One region of the Kitasatospora sp. NPDC058046 genome, then DNA from elsewhere that is predicted to be linked to it. Evidence: riboswitches for the same ligand, from Rfam matches in the RefSeq annotation. Region 1 holds a riboswitch; each other region holds the start of a gene.
What was found. A riboswitch is a leader RNA that binds a small molecule or an ion and turns the genes downstream of it on or off. The one in region 1 is predicted to bind S-adenosylmethionine.

Region 1 (6,322 bases):
CCGCAGACCGGACGCCGAGGCCACCGCCAGGCACTCGCCGAACCAGGTGACCGCCTCCTCGTGCCGCCCCAGCCCGTGCAGCGCCAGCCCCAGCACGTACAGCGTGTACGCCCGGCCCGGATCGTCGTTCCGGGTCCGCAGCTCGGCCAGCGCCTCGTGGCAGATCGGCACCGCCTCGGCGGCCCGCCCGCTGCGCACCCGGGCCAGCGCCGCGTTCACCGTCGTCACCAGCGCCCCGGAGCGGTGGCCGAGTTCGCGGGCCAGCAGCAGCGCCTCGTCGTAGTGCCCGACAGCCTCGTCGTAGCGGCTGAGGAACTGGCAGACCAGGCCGAGGTCGTTCAGCGCCTGGCGCAGGATCACCGTGTCGCCCGCCGCGCGGGAGGCGGCCACCGCCAGCCGGGAGGCCGCCTCCGCCTCCTCCAGCCGGGTGGCGGCCAGGGCGACGTTGCCGCGCAGGAAGTGCGCCCGACCAGCTGCCCGGTGGTCGGCGCGGTGGTCCGCGGCGGCGGCCAGGGCCTCCGCGGTGGTGGCCAGTTGGCGGCTGGGCGGGGCGAGGACGAACGGCGTGAGCGCGATCAGCAGGTCGATCGCGGCGCGCAGCGGGTCCGTGGTCGGTCCGTCGGAGGGGTCCGGTGCCGGGCCGTCGGAAGGCCCGCCGGTCGGGCCGTCGGGGTCGTCCGCGACGCTCCAGCCCGCCACCTGCGCGGCCAGCGCGATCGCCCCGGAACCCTCCGCCTCGGCCCAGGCCCGCGCCCCGTCCGGCCCGTCCAGCGGGACGCCCGCGCTGCGGGCCGGCCCGAGCGCGCCGGCCGCCGGATCCCCGGGGACGGCGTGCTGGAAGGCCGAGCACGCGGTGGCCAGCAGGTGGTCCAGCATCCGGTCACGGGCCGCGACGGCCGCGCCGGGATCGTCCGGACGGCGCCGGGCGAACGCGCGCAGCAGGTCGTGGAAGCGGTAGCGGCCGGGGAAGGGCGACTCCATCATCGCCACGTCCACCAGGGCCTCCAGCAGGTCCTCGGCGTCGTACTCGTCCAGGTCCAGCAGGGCGGCCGCGGCCTGCAGCCCGAGGTCAGGCCCGTCCACCGAGGCGGCCAGCCGGAACGCCCGGGCCTGGGCGGGCGTCAACTGGCGGTAGCTCAGCTCGAAGGCCGCCGCCACCTCCAGGTCGCCGATCCGCAGCTCGTCGATCCGCCGCCGCTCGACCGCCAGCCGGCGGCCCAGCGTCTGCACCGTCCAGCTCGGCCGGGCCGCCAGCCGGGCCGCCACGATCCGGACCGCGAGCGGGAGGTGGCCGCAGACGAGCAGCAGCTCCCGGGCGGCCTGCGCCTCGGCGGCCAGCCGCTCGGCGCCGATGGTGCGGCCCAGCAGTTCGAGCGCCTCCTCGGGTTCGAAGACGCCGAGGTCGGCCTGGACGGTCGCGGGCAGGCCGGACAGCCGGGTCCGGCTGGTGGTGAGCACGGCGCAGCCGACCGCACCCGGTAGCAGCGGTCTGATCTGCGCGGTGTCGTGGACGTTGTCGAGCACCAGCAGCAGCCGCCGGCCGTCCACCGCCGAGCGGAACAGCGCCGAGCGGGCGTCCAGCCCCTCCGGCACCGCGTCGGCCGGCACGCCGAGCGCCACCAGGAAGCCGCTGAGCACCGCCTCCGGATCGGCCGGGGTGGCGTCGGCGCCCCGCAGGTCGACGTAGAGCTGACCGTCCGGGTAGGCCTCGCGCACCCGGTGGGCGACGTGCAGGGCCAGCGCGGTCTTGCCGACCCCGCCCATGCCGACCACGGTCGCGATCACCAGCGCCTGCTGGCCCGGTGCGCCGGGGTTTCTGTCGGGCGCCCCTCCGTGCACCCCTCCGTGCACCCCGCCGAGAGCCTTGCCCAGCCGTTCGACCAGGACCGATCGGCCGGTGAAGTCGGCCGCGTCGGGCGGCAGTTGGGCCGGTCTGGGGGTCGGTGTGCTGCTCCCGGCCGGGGCGGTGTTCCCGGTCGGTGCGGTGGCGGGGGCGTTCGGCGCCGCCGGTCCGGCGGGCGGGTCCGGTGCCTCGGCCCCGGGCGCGGCCGGCTCCGCCGGACCGGCGGCGGCCGGGCCCGGGACGAGCGCGACGGGGACGAGCGCGACGGAGGGTGCCGGGGCGGCGAGCGACGGGTCCCCCTCCAGGATCCGCTGGTGCAGCAGGTCCAGCTCCGCCCCGGGCGCCACCCCCAGTTCGGCCAGGAACAGCTGACGCGCGCCCCGGAACACCGCCAGCGCGTCCGCCTGCCGCCCGGCCTGGTACAGCGCCCGCATCAGCAGCCCGTACGCCCGCTCGTGCAGCGGGTGCTCGGTGGTCAGCGAGGTCAGCTCCGGGATGCACCGGGAGTAGCGCCCCAGCGCCAGGTCCAGGGCGATCCGCTCCTCCAGCAGGGTCAGCCGCAGCTCCTGGAGCCGCTGGCGCTGCCGCTGCGCGAACGGCCCGGGGATGCCGGCCAGCGGCTCGCCCTGCCACAGCTCCAGGGCCTGGTTCAGCAGGTCGCGCGCCTGCTGCGGCTCCCCGGCGGCCGCCGTGCGCTCGGCCTGCGCCGCCAGCTCCTCCGCCTGCGCCGCGTCCACCGCGTGCTTGGGCAGCACCAGCCGGTAGCCGTCCCCGACCGAGGTCAGCACGGTCGGCGCGTCCGGCGCCTCGCCGTGCAGGACCTTGCGCCACCGCCAGGCGTAGGTGCGCACCGTCGTCATCGCGGTGCCCGGCGGCTCCTCGCCCCACAGGGCGTCGATCAGGTCGGTGGCGCTCGCGCCGTGGCCGGGCCGGAGCAGCAGCACCGCCAGCATCGCCTGCTGCTGGGGGCTGCCCACCTTCAGTACGGTCGCGCCGCGCTGCGCCCGCATCAAGCCCAGCACCGAGAACCGGAAATCATCCATTCCTGCACCTGCCCGCTTCATGTGCTCGCCCCCGCCCGCACGTGCCACCCCCGAATTGGTGAGTCCCTATCAACCCACGGGACCTGGCGGGATGTCGAGAGATCGTCGACCCGGTGGTGATCCGGTGTTGATCGGCCGTCGCCACAATCGGTGATGTGGCGCCCGCAGTCGGCCCGGCCCCTCACCGCCGGACCCGCCACGTCCCCGGTCGCCCGGCCGCCGACCGGCGACCCCCACGGCTCTCGGAGGCGGACGCCCATGAACACGGACCGGAACAGCGACCTGAGGACCGGCCGGAAAGCGGATCCGAACGCGGAACCGAGTACGGCGTCGAGCACGGACTTGAGCACGGACCTGAGCACCGACCGGACCACGGACCGGCACGGCGGCCTGGACACCGACCTGCTCCACCGCCTGCTCGACGTCGACCCGGCCTGCGGACCCGTCGAACTGCTCCACCGCGCCCGGGGCGAGCGCCACCTCCCGTACCTGGTGCTCGCCGCGCTCGCCCGGGAGGACGTCCGGATGGGCGCGCACGCCCGGGACGAGCTGCGGCGCGCCCGCGACCGGGTCGAGTGTTACGCCCGGGTCGCCCGCGACCTCGCCGACGCCACCGGGGTCCGCCCCATCCGCGACCTGCCGCTGGCCGGCTACTACCCGCCCGACCTGCCCCGGCCGCTGGCCGAGCTCAGCCTCGTCAGCCCCACCGAGGCCTCGCTCTGGCAGGCCGTCAACCGGCTGGTCACCGACCACCCGGTGGAGTCCGTGGAGGTCACCCTGCTCGGCGAGCGCCCCCGGCACACCGCCGTCACCCTGCGCTGGCCGGCCGGGGACCCGCTGCTCGACCCGTGGTACCAGGTGCGGGTCGCGACCGCCGCGCTCCCCGGCGACCTCGCCACCGTCCCGGTCCGCCCCTACCTGGCCGCCGACGACCACGTCGAATGCCTGATCGCCCTCGCCGAGGAAGGGCTCGGGCGCACCTTCCTCGCGGGCGACGTGATCGACGTGGCCAGGCTCGCCGGGCAGCCCTTCGAGCCCGTCGAGACCGCCGCGGTGGTCGCCGCCTACCGGCTCGCCCCGGAGGCCGCCGCCCTCCTCGACCTCGCCGCCGAGCACGTGCCGCTCGGCGCCCTGCGGGACGTGCGTACCGTCCTGGAGGCCGAGGTCGCCCCCGAACTCCGCCGCCGGACCTCTGCCGGCACCCCGCCGTGCCACGGCACCTCGCCGCGCCACGGCACGCTGCTGCGCCGCACCGTCATCCGGCACCAGTGGGACGAGGCGCTGCTGCTCCCGGCCGGCGACGCCACCCTGCTGCTCACCCCGGTCGCCGACTACCTGCTCGGCCCCGAGGGCACCCGGCCGACGGACCGCGAGCGCACCGCCGCCCTTGCCGCCCTCCACGCCTGGGACGCGACCCTCCCCGGCAGCCCGGACGGGGCCCCGTGCACCGGCCTGTCGGGGCCGCGCCACCGCTGAGCCGGCCCCGCGGGGCGTGGCCGAGGGCGGGTCGAGGGCGGGGGGACTTGCCGACCCGCCCCGGATGTCTTGTATCGTTCCTGGCGAATCATCCAGAGGGGTGGAGGGACCGGCCCTACGAAGCCCCGGCAACTCCCCGTTCGACCCGGCGTCCGAAGTACGCGCCGTGTTGGCGGGGGCAGTGCCAACTCCGGCCTGTCGCCACTGTGGCGCGGGAAAGATGAGGAGACACGGTGCTCTCTGTGCTGTCCTTCGCCCGGGCGCTTCCCGCCCCGGTCCTTTCGCGTACCCGTCTCGTGCCCGGCGCAGGCAATCGGCCGACTTCTCCGGCCTGTCCTCGCTGACCACACCCCCCGGCTCCCCGCCAGGAGCCGCCGTGAGCAGCGCGGACCCGCTGCTCCCGGGCCTTGAGACTGGAGTACCCATCCCATGGAGAACACGAGCGGCGTCGGCGTGCTCGACAAGGTCACCTCGATCCTCGGCACCCTGGAGGCCGGGCCCGCCACCCTGGGCGGCCTCGTCGCCGCCACCGGCATGGCGCGGCCCACCGCCCACCGGCTGGCCGTCGCACTCGAACACCACCGCCTGGTCAGCCGGGACGTCCAGGGCCGGTTCATGCTCGGCCCCCGCCTCGGCGAGCTCTCGGCGGCCGCCGGCGAGGACCGGCTGCTGGCCGCGGCCGGTTCGGTCCTCGCCCAGCTGCGGGACGCCACCGGCGAGAGCGCCCAGCTCTACCGGCGGCAGGGCGAGGTCCGGATCTGCGTGGCCGCCGCCGAGCGGCTCACCGGGCTGCGCGACACCGTTCCGGTGGGGGTCACCCTCCCCATGAAGGTCGGCTCCGCCGCCCAGATCCTGCTCGCCTGGGAGGAGCCCGAGCGCCTCCACCGCGGCCTGCAGGGGGCCCGCTTCACCGCCACCGCGCTGAGCGGCGTGCGGCGCCGCGGCTGGGCCCAGTCCGTCGGCGAGCGCGAGGTCGGGGTCGCCTCCGTCGCCGCGCCCGTCCGCGGCCAGTCCAACCGGGTGGTGGCCGCCGTCACGGTCTCCGGGCCGATCGAACGGCTCAGCCGCCACCCCGGCGCCCAGCTCTCCCAGGCCGTCGTCGAGGCGGCCCACCGGCTCACCGAGGCCCTGCGCCAGCCCTGACGGGGGTTCCGAGGCTCTCGGATTCCGAGGTTCCGGGGTTCCCTGGTCACGGGTTCCGAACCTCGGGTTCCGAGACTCCGGGCTCCGGGGCGCACCTCCGCGCGCCCCGGGGCCCGGTTCCGGCCCGTACCGGTCCCGGTTCCGGCTTGGCTCGGGCCCGGCTCGGGCCCGGTTCCGACCGGCTCAGGCCCGGTGCGGCAGGCCGGTGAGGCTGGGACGGGGGATCCGGCTGATCACCGCGCCGATCAGTGTGCCGATCGACACCCCGAAGACCGCCGAGACGGCCGCCAGCAGCGACTGCGCCCCGTTGCCGACCTCGATCTGCGCGGTGTTCAGCAGACCGAAGGAGCCCGGCACGACGATCCAGAACGCCGGGAGGTAGAGCACCTGCCAGAGCGGACCGCCCGGCAGCCAGTGCACCAGGGTGGCCGCGACCGCGGCGGCCACGGCACCGGCCAGGCCGCCGATCGCCGCGCCGTGCACCGACCCCACCGCCACCTGGGCGGTGACACTCACCGCGATCACCGCGACGATCCACGGGATGGCCGAGGGCGGGGTGTGGACGTTGACCACCACCCCGGCCACCGCGATCGCCAGCCCCAGCGCGATCACCCACCAGCTCGGCTTGGCCACCTGCACGTTGGCCAGCGCGGTGGACGGCATGCCGATCGCGGTCGCGGCCGCGGCCACCCCGGCGAGGAACAGCGTCAGCTGCACGGCGCCGGAGACCAGCCGGGCGGTGCCCGCGTTGGCGGCGCCGGCGGCGATCTCGGACAGCCCGGTGACCAGCAGCCCGCCCGGCAGCAGGATCGCCAGG
Region 2 (6,322 bases), on a different contig from region 1:
GGCGGATCAGCTCGTCGGCCGTCTCCCCGGTCCGGCTGAACCGCACCCGGACCCCGCGCGGTGGCGCCATGATCACCGGGACGTCCAGGTCCTGCCCGTCGAACACGCAGGTGACCTCCGCCTGGGTCCGCTGGGCCAGCATCGCCAGCCCGCCCAGCAGCCGGATCCGCTGCTGCTCCAGCGGCAGCGTCGGATAACCGGTCTTGGTCACGTTGTAGCCGTCCACCACCAGGTGCACCTGGGGGATCGCCAGCAGCTGGTCCAGCAGCGCCGGATCGTCCTCGGCCAGCCCGCGCCGGGCCACGTCGTGCGGCGAGGCCGCCCCCGGCACCACCGCCTCCACCAGGTCCGCCGGGCGGATCTGGGCGACCGGCAGCGCCAGCTCCCGCTGGAGCCCCTGGGCCGACTGCAGCACGGTGTCCAGCAGCAGCCGCAGCCGCATGTCCTCGACGCTGCGCCCCTCGCGGGCCGAACGGCGGCCCTGCTCGGCCGCGTTCTCCAGCTCCAGGACCCGGTGCCGGAGCCGGCGCGCCTCGCTCTCGGCCGCGCCGCGCTCGGCCGCGGCCTGCGCCTTCAGCGCGTCCAGCTCGCCGGCCACCCGGCGGGTCTCGGCCTGCGCCCGGCGGGTGTCGCTCTCCAGCGACCGCACCCTCTTGCGCAGCGACTCGGCCTCCCTGCGGACGCCGTCGGACTCGGCCCGCTGCCGGTCCGCGTCCGCCCGCGCGGAGGCCCGCACCTCGGCCAGCTCGGCCTGCAGCTTCTCCACCAGCCGGACCGCCTCCGCGGCCGCGTCCTCGGCACCGGCCCGCTCGGCCTCCTCGCCGGCCTCGGCCACCAGCCGGCTCCAGCCCGTCGAACGCACCAGGTAGGCGGCGGCCGCGACGTCCATCGGATCGGCCGCGCTCGGGACGGTGCCCGACTCCAGCGCCTTCACCAGGTCCGGCTGCCCGAGACGCAGCCGCTCCGCTATCCGCACCCGGAAGGCCGGCTCCGCCTCCAGCGCCGCCGCCAGCGCGGTGGCCGCGTACTTGGCCCGCCGCGCCGGGGTGAACTTGACGTACTGACGCAGGCTCTGCGGGAGCTCGGCCGGCGGCACCCCGCCGAGCGCGTCCGAGGCCAGGCCGACCACCCGACGGCGCACGCCCTCGGGCAGCGGCCGGTCGAGCTTCTCGACGGCGCGCTCCGCCGCGGACCCGGAGGCGCCGTCCGCCGTCCCGGCAGCCTCGGCCGGGGCCTCGGCCGCAGCGGGCTGAAGCCCCTGGGCTGCGCCGGGCTCCTTCGCTGCGTCCACCACGTCCTCGGCTCCGATCCTGGTCCAGCGGGGCACGGCCGCGGCCGCCCCCCGTCGGCACGCTCCGTGCGTCCTGTTCTGTATTGTCCCGTGCGGCGCGGGCGGGTGCGCCGCGCACCCACCCCGCCGCCGCGGCGGGGATCAGCCCTGGTCGGCGGGGGCCTGCGTCTCCTCGGCGCCCGGACGGGCCACCAGCTCGACCTGGTCCACGGCGTTGCACCAGCGGCAGCGCACCGACTCGACGGTCTCGCTCAGCACCTCGGTCTCCTCGACCTTGGACTCGCCGGCCAGGTCGAAGTGCAGGAACTCGGTCACCCGCGCGGTGCGGGTCACGTCGAAGCGGGTGAGGTTGCCGCACAGGGTGCAGCGCCAGCGCGTCTCGGCGGTCAGAGCGGGGACGGTCATCGGGGGTCCTCTCGGGTGGTCCCTGGGTGGGGCAGGCGCTCCCCCCGGAGCCCCGGCGTCGGCGGCGGGAGGCGGGAATGCCCGCCCCAAGCCTATTGCCTGGGGCAACCGTCGCGACCACCGGTTGCCTGAACACCCGGGCTAGTCCACCTGCCGTAAACCGCCGTGTCACCTGCGGCGCCCGGAGGGATGCTTGGCCGCATGGCGCTCGCGGTCCCCGACCACACCGCCGCCCGGGGCGGCCGCCCGGCGGCGACCGCCCCCGTGGTCAGCTACGCCCTGATCGCCCTCAACACCCTGGTCTTCCTGCTCGGCCCGGCCGCGGGGCTCAACCCGCTGTACGGCACCGGCCAGGCCCGGGTCTGCGCGGAGCAGCGGTACGAGCAGCGCTGGGGCGCCGTCCCGGCCGAGGTGCTGGCCGGACGGCCGCTGACCGCCGAACAGCTCGCCGAGGCCCCCGACCCGGTCCCCGGCTGCCCGGCCGCCCCGACCCCGGGCAAGCGCCCGGCGCTGTCCGTCCTCACCGGGCTCTTCCTGCACGCCGGCTGGCTGCACCTGCTCGGGAACCTGCTCTTCCTCCAGGTCTTCGGCCCCACCGTCGAACGGCGGCTGGGCCGGGCCCGGTACGCCGTCTTCTACCTGGCCGCCGGCAGCCTGACCACGTACGGCTTCGCGCTCGCCGAGGCGCACTCGCCGAACTCCACCCGGGTGCTCATCGGGGCCTCCGGGGCGATCGCCGCCGCCCTCGGCGCCTACCTGCGCCTCCACCCCCGGGCCCGGGTGACCACCCTCGTCCCGCTGCTGTTCTTCCTGCCGCTGCGCTTCCCGGCCTGGCTGGTGCTCGGCCTCTGGTTCGTCCTGCAGTGGTGGTCGGTGCACGCGGCCGGCCCCGGGGTGGCGTACCTGGTCCACGTGATCGGCTTCTCGGCCGGGTTCCTCTACGCCTGCACCGTGGTCCGCCACCCCCCGCGACGACCGGGCTGACGCCCGATACGCTGGCGGCACCCCACAAAGGAGCCCGAACTGTGATCACCGCCATCGTCCTGATCAAGACCAGTGTCGACCGCATCCCGGAGATCGCCGAATCCATCGCCGCCATCGACGGCGTGAGCGAGGTCTACTCGGTGACGGGGGGCTACAACCTGGTGGCGATGGTGCGGGTGCGCCGGCACGACGACCTGGCCGAGGTCATCCCGGGCCGGCTCAACAAGGTCCCGGGCGTGGCCCACACCGAGACCCAGATCGCCTTCCGCACCTACTCCCAGCACGACCTGGAGGCCGCCTTCGCCCTCGGCCTGGACGAGTAGCGGTCAGCCCTCGGCGCGCCGGCCCCGCTCGACCTGCACGGTGGCGACGCAGCGCCCGCCCTCGTTGCGGTAGTTCCACGCCGCGCCCTCCGTGACCAGCTCCCGGACGGCGGTCAGGAAGCGGTCGACGTGCTCGTCCGGCGTCCCGGCTCCGAAGCTCACCCGGATCGCGTTCAGGCTGCGCTCGCCCGGCAGCGACGGCTCGGGCGCACCACACTCGGACGGTGCCTCGTCCTCGTCGCCGAGCAGCGTGCGCACCAGCGGGTGGGCGCAGAACAGGCCGTCGCGCACCCCGATGCCGTACTCGGCGGACAGCGCGGCGGAGAAGTGCGAGCTGTTCCAGTCCCGGACGACGAAGGACAGCACGCCCACCCGGGCGGAGCCCTCGCCGAACAGGTTCAGCACCTTGACCTGCGGGATCTCGGCCAGCCCGGCCGTCAGCCGGGCGATCAGCTGCTGCTCGCGGGCCTCCAGCCCGTCGAAGCCGGCCTCGGTCAGCGCCCGGCAGGCCGAGGCGATCGCGTAGGCGCCGATGACATTCGGCGAGCCGGCCTCGTGCCGGGCCGGGCCGGTGTGCCACTGCACGGCCACCGAGCCGTCGGCCTCCCGGGCCACCGTCCGGGTCGCCCCGCCGCCGGCCAGGTACGGCTCGGCCGCGTCCAGCCAGTCCGCCCGGCCGGCCAGCACCCCGGCGCCGAACGGCGCGTAGATCTTGTGGCCGGAGAAGGCGATCCAGTCGACGTCCAGCTCGCGCACCGAGACCCGGTGGTGCGGCGCCAGCTGGGCGGCGTCCAGCACCACCCGGGCGCCGTGCCGGTGCGCGGTCGCGGTCAGCTCGGCGACCGGCCACAGCTCGCCGGTCACGTTGGAGGCGCCGGTGACGCAGAGCAGCTTGGGGCCCTCGGGCGCCTCGGCGAGCGCGGCGTCCAGCGCGGCCACCGCCTCGGCCCGCGAGCGCGGCGCCCGCAGGTAGGTGACGTCCAGTCCGGCGTGCGCCCAGGGCAGCAGCGAGGCGTGGTGCTCGGTCTCGAAGGCGAACACCCGGGTGCCGGCCGGGACGGCGGAGGCCAGCAGGTTGAGCGAGTCGGTGGTGGCCCGGGTGAAGACCACCTGGTCGCCCTCGCGCAGGTCGAGGAACTCGCCGACGGTGCGGCGGCTCTGCTCGAACAGGTCGGTGGACAGCTGGGAGAGGTACCCGGCCCCGCGGTGGACGCTGCCGTAGTACGGCGCGTAGGCGGCGACGTCGTCCCACACCCGCTGGAGCGCCGGCGAGCTCGCCGCGTAGTCGAGCGCCGCGTAGCCGACCTTCTCACCGCTGGCGAGCGGGACCTGGACGTCAGCGCCGAGGACGGCGAGCGGGGTGCGGATTTCGGTGGCCAGAGACATGGGGATGCACTCCTTCTGGGGCAAGGGACCCCGGGAGTGCTAGTCGTCGGGCGTCCGCGCTTGTCGCACGGACGGCTTGCCGTGACGACCCGGTCCTCACCCAGGGCACCCCGCCACGGACGGAGGGTTGCCGGACAGCCAGCTGGGGCTTGGCGCTGTCACTCATGACCTGGCGAAGACTCTAGGCCTGGTCCACCGGGTGGTCAAACGGGCATCCAGCATCCGGACAGCACGGGAGCCCGCACCGGCGTACCGGCACGGGCTCCCCAACTGCCGCCTCAGGCCCGGCTGGTGGCCTCCGACCAGCGCCGCAGCAGGTCCTGCGCGGCACCGGAGTCGATCGCCTTCGCGGCCCGCTCCATGCCGGCCGCCAGCTGCTCGGTGAGCGGCGCGTCGCCCAGCTCCAGCGCGACCAGCGCCGCCGCCGTGTTCAGCAGGACGGCGTCCCGCACCGGCCCGTGCTCGCCGGCCAGCAGCCGCCGCGCGACCTCGGCGTTGTACGAGGCGTCCGCCCCGCGCAGCGCCTCGATGCCGACCAGCTCGATGCCCACGTCCCGCGGGTCGAAGGTGGACTCGGTGACGACCCCGTCGCGCACCAGCCAGACCTGCGAGGTCGTGGTGATGGTCAGCTCGTCCAGCCCGTCGTCGCCGCGGAAGACCAGCGCGGTGGCGCCCCGCCGGGCCAGCACCCCGGCGATCAGCCCGGACAGCCGGGTGTCGAAGCAGCCGATGGCGTGCGCGGTGACCTTGGCCGGGTTGGTCAGCGGGCCGAGGATGTTGAAGGCGGTCGGCACCCCGAGGTCGCGCCGCGCGGTGGCGGCGTGCCGCATCGAGGGGTGGAACTTCGCCGCGAAGCAGAAGGTCAGCCCGACCTCCTCGGCCACCTCGGCGACCCGCCGGGGGGAGAGGTCCAGCGCCACCCCGAGCTTCTCCAGCACGTCCGAGGAGCCGCTGGTCGAGGAGGCCGACCGGTTGCCGTGCTTGACCACCTTGGCGCCGGCGGCCGCCGCGACGATCGCCGACATGGTGGAGATGTTGACGGTCTTCGCCCGATCCCCGCCGGTGCCGACGATGTCCACCGCCGGGCCGGGGATCTCCAGCGGTTCGGCGTGCGCGTACATCGCGTCGACCAGGCCGGCGATCTCCTCGACCGACTCGCCCTTGGCCCGCAGCGCGATCATGAACCCGGCCACCTGGACGGGGGACGCCTCGCCGCTCATGATCCGGTCCATCGCCCACGCGGTGGACGAGCGGTCGAGGTCCTCCCCCTGCAACAGTGCCGCCAGGAGGTCCGGCCAGGTGCGGACCACCTGCGCGGGGTCGCTACCGCCGTTCGCAGGGTTCACGTTCACCATGGCTGACTCCAGCTGTTGTCGGTTCCCCGCTCCGGGGACGTCCGTACGGATGGAGCCAGCCTATCGAGCGGAGCGCCCGCTTCTACCCCTGTCTTTCCTACTCCTGGCGCGGATTTCAGCGGACGGCCGGAGTCCGCTTCGCCAGCCGGTCCCGCAGCAGGGTGGCGACCGCCCCGGCCAGCGCCACCGGCTCCACCGGACGGGAGATCGCGGCGTCGGCCCGGCTCCAGGCGGCCAGCCAGGAGTCCTGCGGCCGGCCGATCAGCACCAGGACCGGCGGGCAGCCGTAGATCTCGTCCTTGAGCTGGCGCCCGAGGCCCAGCCCGCCGGCCGGAACGGCCTCGCCGTCCAGCACGCAGAGGTCCACTCCCCCCTTCTCCAGTGCCTTGAGCACCGCGGGGGTGGTCGCGCACTCCAGGTAGGACAGTTCCGGAAGGTCCTCGGCAGGGCGGCGGCCGAGCGCCGTCAGCACCTGCTCGCGGGTGTTGCGGTCGTCGCTGTAGACGAGGACGGTGAGCGTCTCATCGGTCGTGTACGCCATGGGCCCTGCTCCCTCAAGTGTGATCCGGACCACGTTC
Region 3 (6,322 bases), on a different contig from region 1:
CTGGTCCAGGAACCACTGCTGCGGGGGGAGCGCGGTGGCCGCCGCCGCCAGGCGCTTGGTGCGGTCGGCGCGCTCCTCCGGGCTCATGGTGAGGCCGGCGTGGAGGGCCTCGGCGGTGGCGATGACGTCGTAGGGGTTGACGGTGAGGGCGTCGTCCTTGAGTTCGGCGTGGGCGCCGGCCTCGCGGGAGAGGACGAGGGCGCAGCCGTGGTCGGAGACCACCGGGACCTCCTTGGCGACCAGGTTCATGCCGTCGCGGATGGGGTTGACCAGGGCGACGTCGGCCAGCCGGTAGGCGGCGAGGGAGCGCGGGAAGTCGTCGTCGACGTGGAGGATCAGGGGCTGCCAGGCGGGGGTGGCGAACTCGGCGTCGATCTCCTCGGCCAGCCGTTGGACGGCGGCCGTGTAGGCGCGGTACTCGGCGAGGTCGGTGCGGGACGGGTAGGCGAAGGCGATGTGCACCACCCGGTCGTGCCACTCGGGGCGGGTGCGGAGCAGGTGCCGGTAGGCCTGGAGGCCGCGGACGATGTTCTTGCTCAGCTCGGTGCGGTCGACCCGGACGATGGTGCGGCGGTCGCCGACGGCCGCGCGGAGGGCGGCGAGGCGTTCGTCGACGTCGGGGCGGTGGGCGCGCTCGCGCAGGAAGTCGGCGTCGGCGCCGAGGGCGTGGACGCCGAGGCGCGTGGTGCGGCCGTCGACGGTGACGGTGAGCGCGTCGTGGTCGACGGTCGCGCCGAGGAGGTCCTCGCAGCAGGCGGCGAAGGCGCGGGCCCAGCGCTGGGTCAGGAAGCCGGCCCGGTCGGCACCGAGGATGCCGGTGAGGACGGCCCGGGCGACGTCGTCGGGCAGCATCCGGTAGTACTCGGGCGGGGCCCAGGGGGTGTGCGAGAAGTGGCCGATCCGCAGGTCGGGGCGGGCTTCGCGGAGCAGGGCCGGGACCAGGGAGAGGTGGTAGTCCTGGACGAGGACCGCGGCGTTCGGGGCGGCCTCGGCGGCGAGGGCTTCGGCGAAGGCCTCGTTGTAGGCCCGGTAGGCGGCCCATTCGGTGCGGAAGGCGGCGTCGAAGGAGGGCGCGGTGGGGGTCGCGTAGAGCAGGTGGTGGACGAACCAGAGGGTGGAGTTGGCGACGCCGTTGTAGGCGCGGGCGAAGGTCAGCGGGTCGATGTCCAGCATCCGTACGGCCTGGCCGCCGACCTCGTGGCCGGCCAGGTCGAGGCGGCCGTGGGGTGCCTCGGCGGCGGCCCTGCGGTCGGAGTCGTCGAGGGCGGCGCAGACCCAGACGGCGTTCGGGTCGTCGATGGCGGAGAGGCCGGAGACCAGGCCGCCGCCGCCGCGGCGCAGGGTCAGCGTGCCGTCGTCGGCGGTGCTGAAGGACACCGGTCCCCGGTTGGACGCCACCAGGACGGGGGCGGTGCCGGTCACGCTCGAACGGTTGGTCGTGAGATCGCCCATGGTTGGCATGTTGCCGTGGGGTCGGCGTGGCAAACCCGTGCGGCCCGTCGAAGAGAGGCCCTAATGGTGGGCGGCGTACTCGGGGAGGGTGTGGATCGGGGGGCGTTCGAGGGCGGTCACCGGGTGGGTGTGGGCGGTGAAGGCGCGGGTTTCCGGGTCGCGGGTGAACTGGGTGAGGTGGGGGTGGACGAGGTCGGCGGAGGCCTTGAGGCGGTGGGTTCGGTCGAGGCGTTCCAGGGCGGTCCGGTAGATGGTGGCGGCCATCCGGCCGAGGGCCTGGCCGTCCTGGTGGCGGTGGTGCCGGACGCCGACGTCCACCTGGGCGAGGGCGTCCAGGCCGGCCAGCTCCAGGGCGTCGACCAGCAGGCCGAGTTCGACGCCGTAGCCGGTGGGGAAGGGCAGCCGTTCGAGCAGTGAGCGGCGGGCCGCGTACTCGCCGCCGAGCGGCTGGACGAAACCGGCGAGTTCCGGCCAGTGGAGGTTGAGCAGGGGGCGGGCGACGAGTTCGGTGACCCGGCCGCCGCCGGCGGGCAGGACGGCGCCCTCCGACTCCAGCGGGCGGTCGTACATGGCCTTGACCAGCTGGATGGACTCGTCGGTGAGCAGCGGGCCGACGATGCCGGAGACGAAGGCCGGGTCGAACTCGCGCAGGTCGGCGTCGACGAAGCAGACGATGTCGCCGTGGGTGACCAGCAGCGAGCGCCAGAGCACCTCGCCCTTGCCGGGGACGGCGGGCAGCCGGGGCAGGACGGCGTCGCGGTGCTCGACCCGGGCGCCGGCCTCGGCGGCGACGGCGGCGGTGGCGTCGGTGGAGCCGGAGTCGACGACGACGAGTTCGTCGACGAGCGGGAGGCGTTCCATCAGCTCGCGGCGGATGGTGCGGACGATGTCGCCGACGGTGGCCTCCTCGTCCAGGGCGGGGAGGACCACGCTGACCGTGCGACCGGTGCGCTCCTTGGCGTCGAGCAGGGTGCGGACCGGCCGGTCGGCCGCGCTCCAGGAGCGGCGGCGCAGCCAGGACGCCGCCTGCGGGAGGAGCGCGGGAGTCGGTTCGGCGGGCACGGAGATCTCCTCGGCGAGGTCGGTGGGACGGGTCATCTCGCTTGGCGGACGGTCCCGTTCAGGTTTGACGCCTTCGGATACAGTCTTCGTACAGCGGTCGGACCTTTGCACGCCGGGGTCTCCGTTGAGCACCACCACAATTTCACAAGCTCATCCAGAGGGACTGAGGGAACGGCCCGTTGACGTCCCGGCAACCTTCTCGCGCGGCTGTCTGTCGACAGGCCCCGGCGGGACAGGTGCCAATTCCGTCCCGTGTCGCGACCGCGCCACGGGGAAGATGAGGAGAGAGGCCTCGCCATCATGGCTATCGACACTGCCGCACCCGTTTCCGTCGACCTCGGCCCGGCCGCCGCGCTGTCCTGTCGCGAGTGCGGCACCCGCTTCCCGCTCGGCCCCAGCTTCGCGTGCCTGGAGTGCTTCGGCCCGCTGGAGATCGCCTACGAGTTCGGCAGCGAGGGCGCCGAGGAGCTGCGCAAGCGGATCGAGGCCGGTCCGGCCTCCATCTGGCGGTACGCGCCGCTGCTGCCGGTGCCGGCCGACGTGGCGTCCAAGCCGAACCTGAACCCGGGGTGGACCCCGCTGGTGAAGGCGGACAACCTGGGCCGGGAGCTCGGTTTCACCGCCCAGCTGCACGTCAAGGACGACTCCGGGAACCCGACGCACTCGTTCAAGGACCGGGTGGTCGCGTGTGCGATCGAGGCGGCCCGGGCGTTCGGCTACACCACGCTGTCCTGCTCCTCCACCGGCAACCTGGCCGGCGCGGTGGGTGCGGCGGCGGCCCGGGCCGGGTTCCGGTCCTGCGTGTTCATCCCGCACGACCTGGAGCAGGGCAAGGTCGTCATGGCCGGGGTGTACGGCGGCGAGCTGGTCGGCATCGAGGGCAACTACGACGACGTGAACCGCTTCTGCTCGGAGCTGATCGGCGACCCGGCCGGCGAGGGCTGGGGCTTCGTCAACGTGAACCTGCGGCCGTACTACGGCGAGGGCTCCAAGACGCTGGCGTACGAGATCTGCGAGCAGCTCGGCTGGCGGCTGCCGGAGCAGATCGTGATCCCGATCGCCTCGGGCTCGCAGCTGACGAAGATCGACAAGGGGCTCCAGGAGCTGATCAGGCTCGGCCTGGTCGAGGACCGGCCGTACAAGGTCTTCGGCGCCCAGGCGGAGGGCTGCTCGCCGGTGTCGGCCGCGTTCAAGGCCGGCCGGGACGTGATCAAGCCGGTGAAGCCGGACACCATCGCCAAGTCGCTGGCGATCGGCAACCCGGCCGACGGCCCGTACGTGCTGGACATCGCCCGCCGTACCGGTGGCGCGGTGGAGGACGTCACGGACGCCGAGGTCGTGGCGGCGATCCGGCTGCTGGCGCGGACCGAGGGGATCTTCGCCGAGACCGCGGGCGGGGTGACCGTCGGCGTGCTGAAGAAGCTGGTCGAGACCGGGCAGCTGGACCCGGCCAAGGAGACCGTCGCGATCAACACCGGCGACGGGCTGAAGACCCTGGACGCCGTCTCCGATTCCGGGATGACCGCCGTCATCCGCCCGACGCTGGACTCGTTCCGCGCCGCCGGCCTCGTGTCCGCCTGAACCACCCGATAGGCCCCGCCCCCGCTAGGAGAGTCATGAGCGCCACCGTCCGCATCCCCACCATCCTGCGCACCTACACCGACGGCGCCGCCGAGGTGACCGCCGAGGGTGCCACCCTGGCCGAGGTCGTCGCCGACCTGGAGAAGAACCACGCGGGCATCGCGGCCCGCATCCTGGACGACACGGGCAAGCTGCGCCGCTTCGTGAACGTCTACGTGAACGACGACGACGTGCGCTTCGCCGAGGGTCTGGCGACCGAGATCAAGGACGGCGCCAGCGTCTCGATCATCCCGGCGGTGGCCGGCGGCTGCTGAGCCGACAAAGCAGAACCCGCGGTCGCCCGCGCGTACGGAAATCCGTTCTCCGTATGCGCGGGCGACCGCTCGCATTCCGGCGGGAATATTTCCGGGTCGAGTCGGAGTAGAGTGTGGCTCGGCTGGGAACAGGGTTTCCCTTTCGGCCCCCGCAGTGCTCGGCCCGGGGGCGTCCGGCCGCCGGGGGCGGACCGTGAAACATGTCAGGCAGATGTCAGAATTCGCGCGGGCATTTGAGTAATTCGTCCGCTATGTCCGGCGTGGAATGCCGAGATTATTCCGATTCGATCCGTCCTGTCCCTTGACGCCTTGGCGGAATTACCGGCGGTTGGCCCTGTTGCAGAGGGCGTCGATCCGGATACATTCAGCGGCGGTCGACGCAATCACCCGCTCACCGGAGGCCGCCCGGCGTTCCGCGCGGATGGTTGCGGCGTGCACGGCTGCGCCCAGGGGGGGTTCCCCGGGCCGGCCTTCAACCAACCCGGGCCCGCGACCTGCGGGCACGTGAAGGGCCAGCACAGCACTAGGGGAGTTCGGAATGGCTCAGGGCACCGTCAAGTGGTTCAACGCGGAGAAGGGCTACGGCTTCATCGCGGTCGACGGTGGTGCGGACGTCTTCGTCCACTACAGCGCGATCCAGATGGACGGCTACCGCACCCTCGAGGAGGGCCAGCGGGTCGAGTTCGAGATCTCCCAGGGACAGAAGGGCCCGCAGGCGGACATGGTCCGCGCGGCGGTCTGACCCCTTCCGACTCCAGGAGCTCGGCGCGGCCCTACGGCTGGTGACCACTCGCTTCTCGACGGGCCCGTGCGACGCGTGTCGTACGGGCCCGTCGGCGTTCCCCGACGCGGCTCCGGCGGGGCTCCGGCGGGGCTCCGGCGACGGCTCGCGGATCGTCGATTGGGCTTGCACTCGACCACCCGGAGTGCTAATCATTGGCGTTAGCACTCACAGCGTGAGAGTGACAGCGGACCGGGTCGGTGAGGCCCCCGGGAGCGGTAGGGGAATGGACCCCCGCACACCAGGGCCGTCCGTCGCGGGCACCCCTTGGTCCGAGCAGTCGACCGTGTCCCGGAGGACCACTTCAGATGGCCAAGATCATCGCCTTTGATGAGGAAGCTCGCCGCGGCCTTGAGCGTGGCATGAACCAGCTCGCCGACGCCGTGAAGGTCACGCTCGGCCCCAAGGGCCGCAACGTCGTGCTGGAGAAGAAGTGGGGCGCCCCCACGATCACCAACGACGGTGTCTCCATCGCCAAGGAGATCGAGCTCGAGGACCCGTACGAGAAGATCGGTGCGGAGCTCGTCAAGGAGGTCGCCAAGAAGACGGACGACGTCGCGGGTGACGGCACCACCACCGCCACCGTGCTCGCCCAGGCCCTGGTTCGCGAGGGTCTGCGCAACGTCGCCGCCGGCGCCAACCCGATGGCCCTGAAGCGCGGCATCGAGAAGGCCGTCGCGGCCGTCTCCGACCAGCTGCTGGCCCAGGCCAAGGACGTGGAGACCAAGGAGCAGATCGCCTCCACCGCCTCCATCTCCGCCGCTGACACCCAGATCGGCGAGCTCATCGCCGAGGCCATGGACAAGGTCGGCAAGGAAGGCGTCATCACCGTCGAGGAGAGCAACACCTTCGGTCTGGAGCTCGAGCTCACCGAGGGCATGCGCTTCGACAAGGGCTACATCTCCGCCTACTTCGCCACCGACCTGGAGCGGATGGAGGCGACGTTCGAGGACCCGTACATCCTCATCGCCAACTCCAAGATCGGCTCGGTCAAGGACCTGCTCCCGCTGCTGGAGAAGGTCATGCAGAGCGGCAAGCCGCTGGTCATCATCGCCGAGGACGTCGAGGGCGAGGCCCTGTCGACCCTGGTCGTGAACAAGATCCGTGGCACCTTCAAGTCCGTCGCCGTCAA

Region 2: it holds a riboswitch for S-adenosylmethionine, as region 1 does, so the genes downstream of both, ACFVU7_RS01335 (aminotransferase class V-fold PLP-dependent enzyme) here and ACFVU7_RS41520 (IclR family transcriptional regulator) in region 1, are expected to answer to the same signal.
Region 3: it holds a riboswitch for S-adenosylmethionine, as region 1 does, so the genes downstream of both, thrC (threonine synthase) here and ACFVU7_RS41520 (IclR family transcriptional regulator) in region 1, are expected to answer to the same signal.

What each region holds. Positions count from the first base shown of each region.
Region 1 covers NZ_JBHVRS010000035.1:28,478-34,799, reverse strand. The annotation lists gene ACFVU7_RS41530 (BTAD domain-containing putative transcriptional regulator) at 1-2,886, opposite strand, end outside; gene ACFVU7_RS41525 (hypothetical protein) at 3,229-4,362, shown strand; SAM riboswitch class I at 4,448-4,589, shown strand; gene ACFVU7_RS41520 (IclR family transcriptional regulator) at 4,792-5,505, shown strand; gene ACFVU7_RS41515 (threonine/serine exporter family protein) at 5,689-6,322, opposite strand, start outside.
Region 2 covers NZ_JBHVRS010000001.1:284,577-290,898, forward strand. The annotation lists gene ACFVU7_RS01315 (NYN domain-containing protein) at 1-1,294, opposite strand, end outside; gene ACFVU7_RS01320 (hypothetical protein) at 1,433-1,696, opposite strand; gene ACFVU7_RS01325 (rhomboid family intramembrane serine protease) at 1,898-2,680, shown strand; gene ACFVU7_RS01330 (Lrp/AsnC family transcriptional regulator) at 2,722-3,003, shown strand; gene ACFVU7_RS01335 (aminotransferase class V-fold PLP-dependent enzyme) at 3,007-4,389, opposite strand; SAM riboswitch class IV at 4,441-4,559, opposite strand; gene trpD (anthranilate phosphoribosyltransferase) at 4,668-5,744, opposite strand; gene ACFVU7_RS01345 (hypothetical protein) at 5,860-6,285, opposite strand.
Region 3 covers NZ_JBHVRS010000022.1:5,335-11,656, forward strand. The annotation lists gene ACFVU7_RS34205 (trehalose-6-phosphate synthase) at 1-1,452, opposite strand, end outside; gene ACFVU7_RS34210 (glucosyl-3-phosphoglycerate synthase) at 1,513-2,550, opposite strand; SAM riboswitch class I at 2,662-2,798, shown strand; gene thrC (threonine synthase) at 2,815-4,095, shown strand; gene ACFVU7_RS34220 (MoaD/ThiS family protein) at 4,131-4,409, shown strand; gene ACFVU7_RS34225 (cold-shock protein) at 4,948-5,151, shown strand; gene groL (chaperonin GroEL) at 5,499-6,322, shown strand, end outside.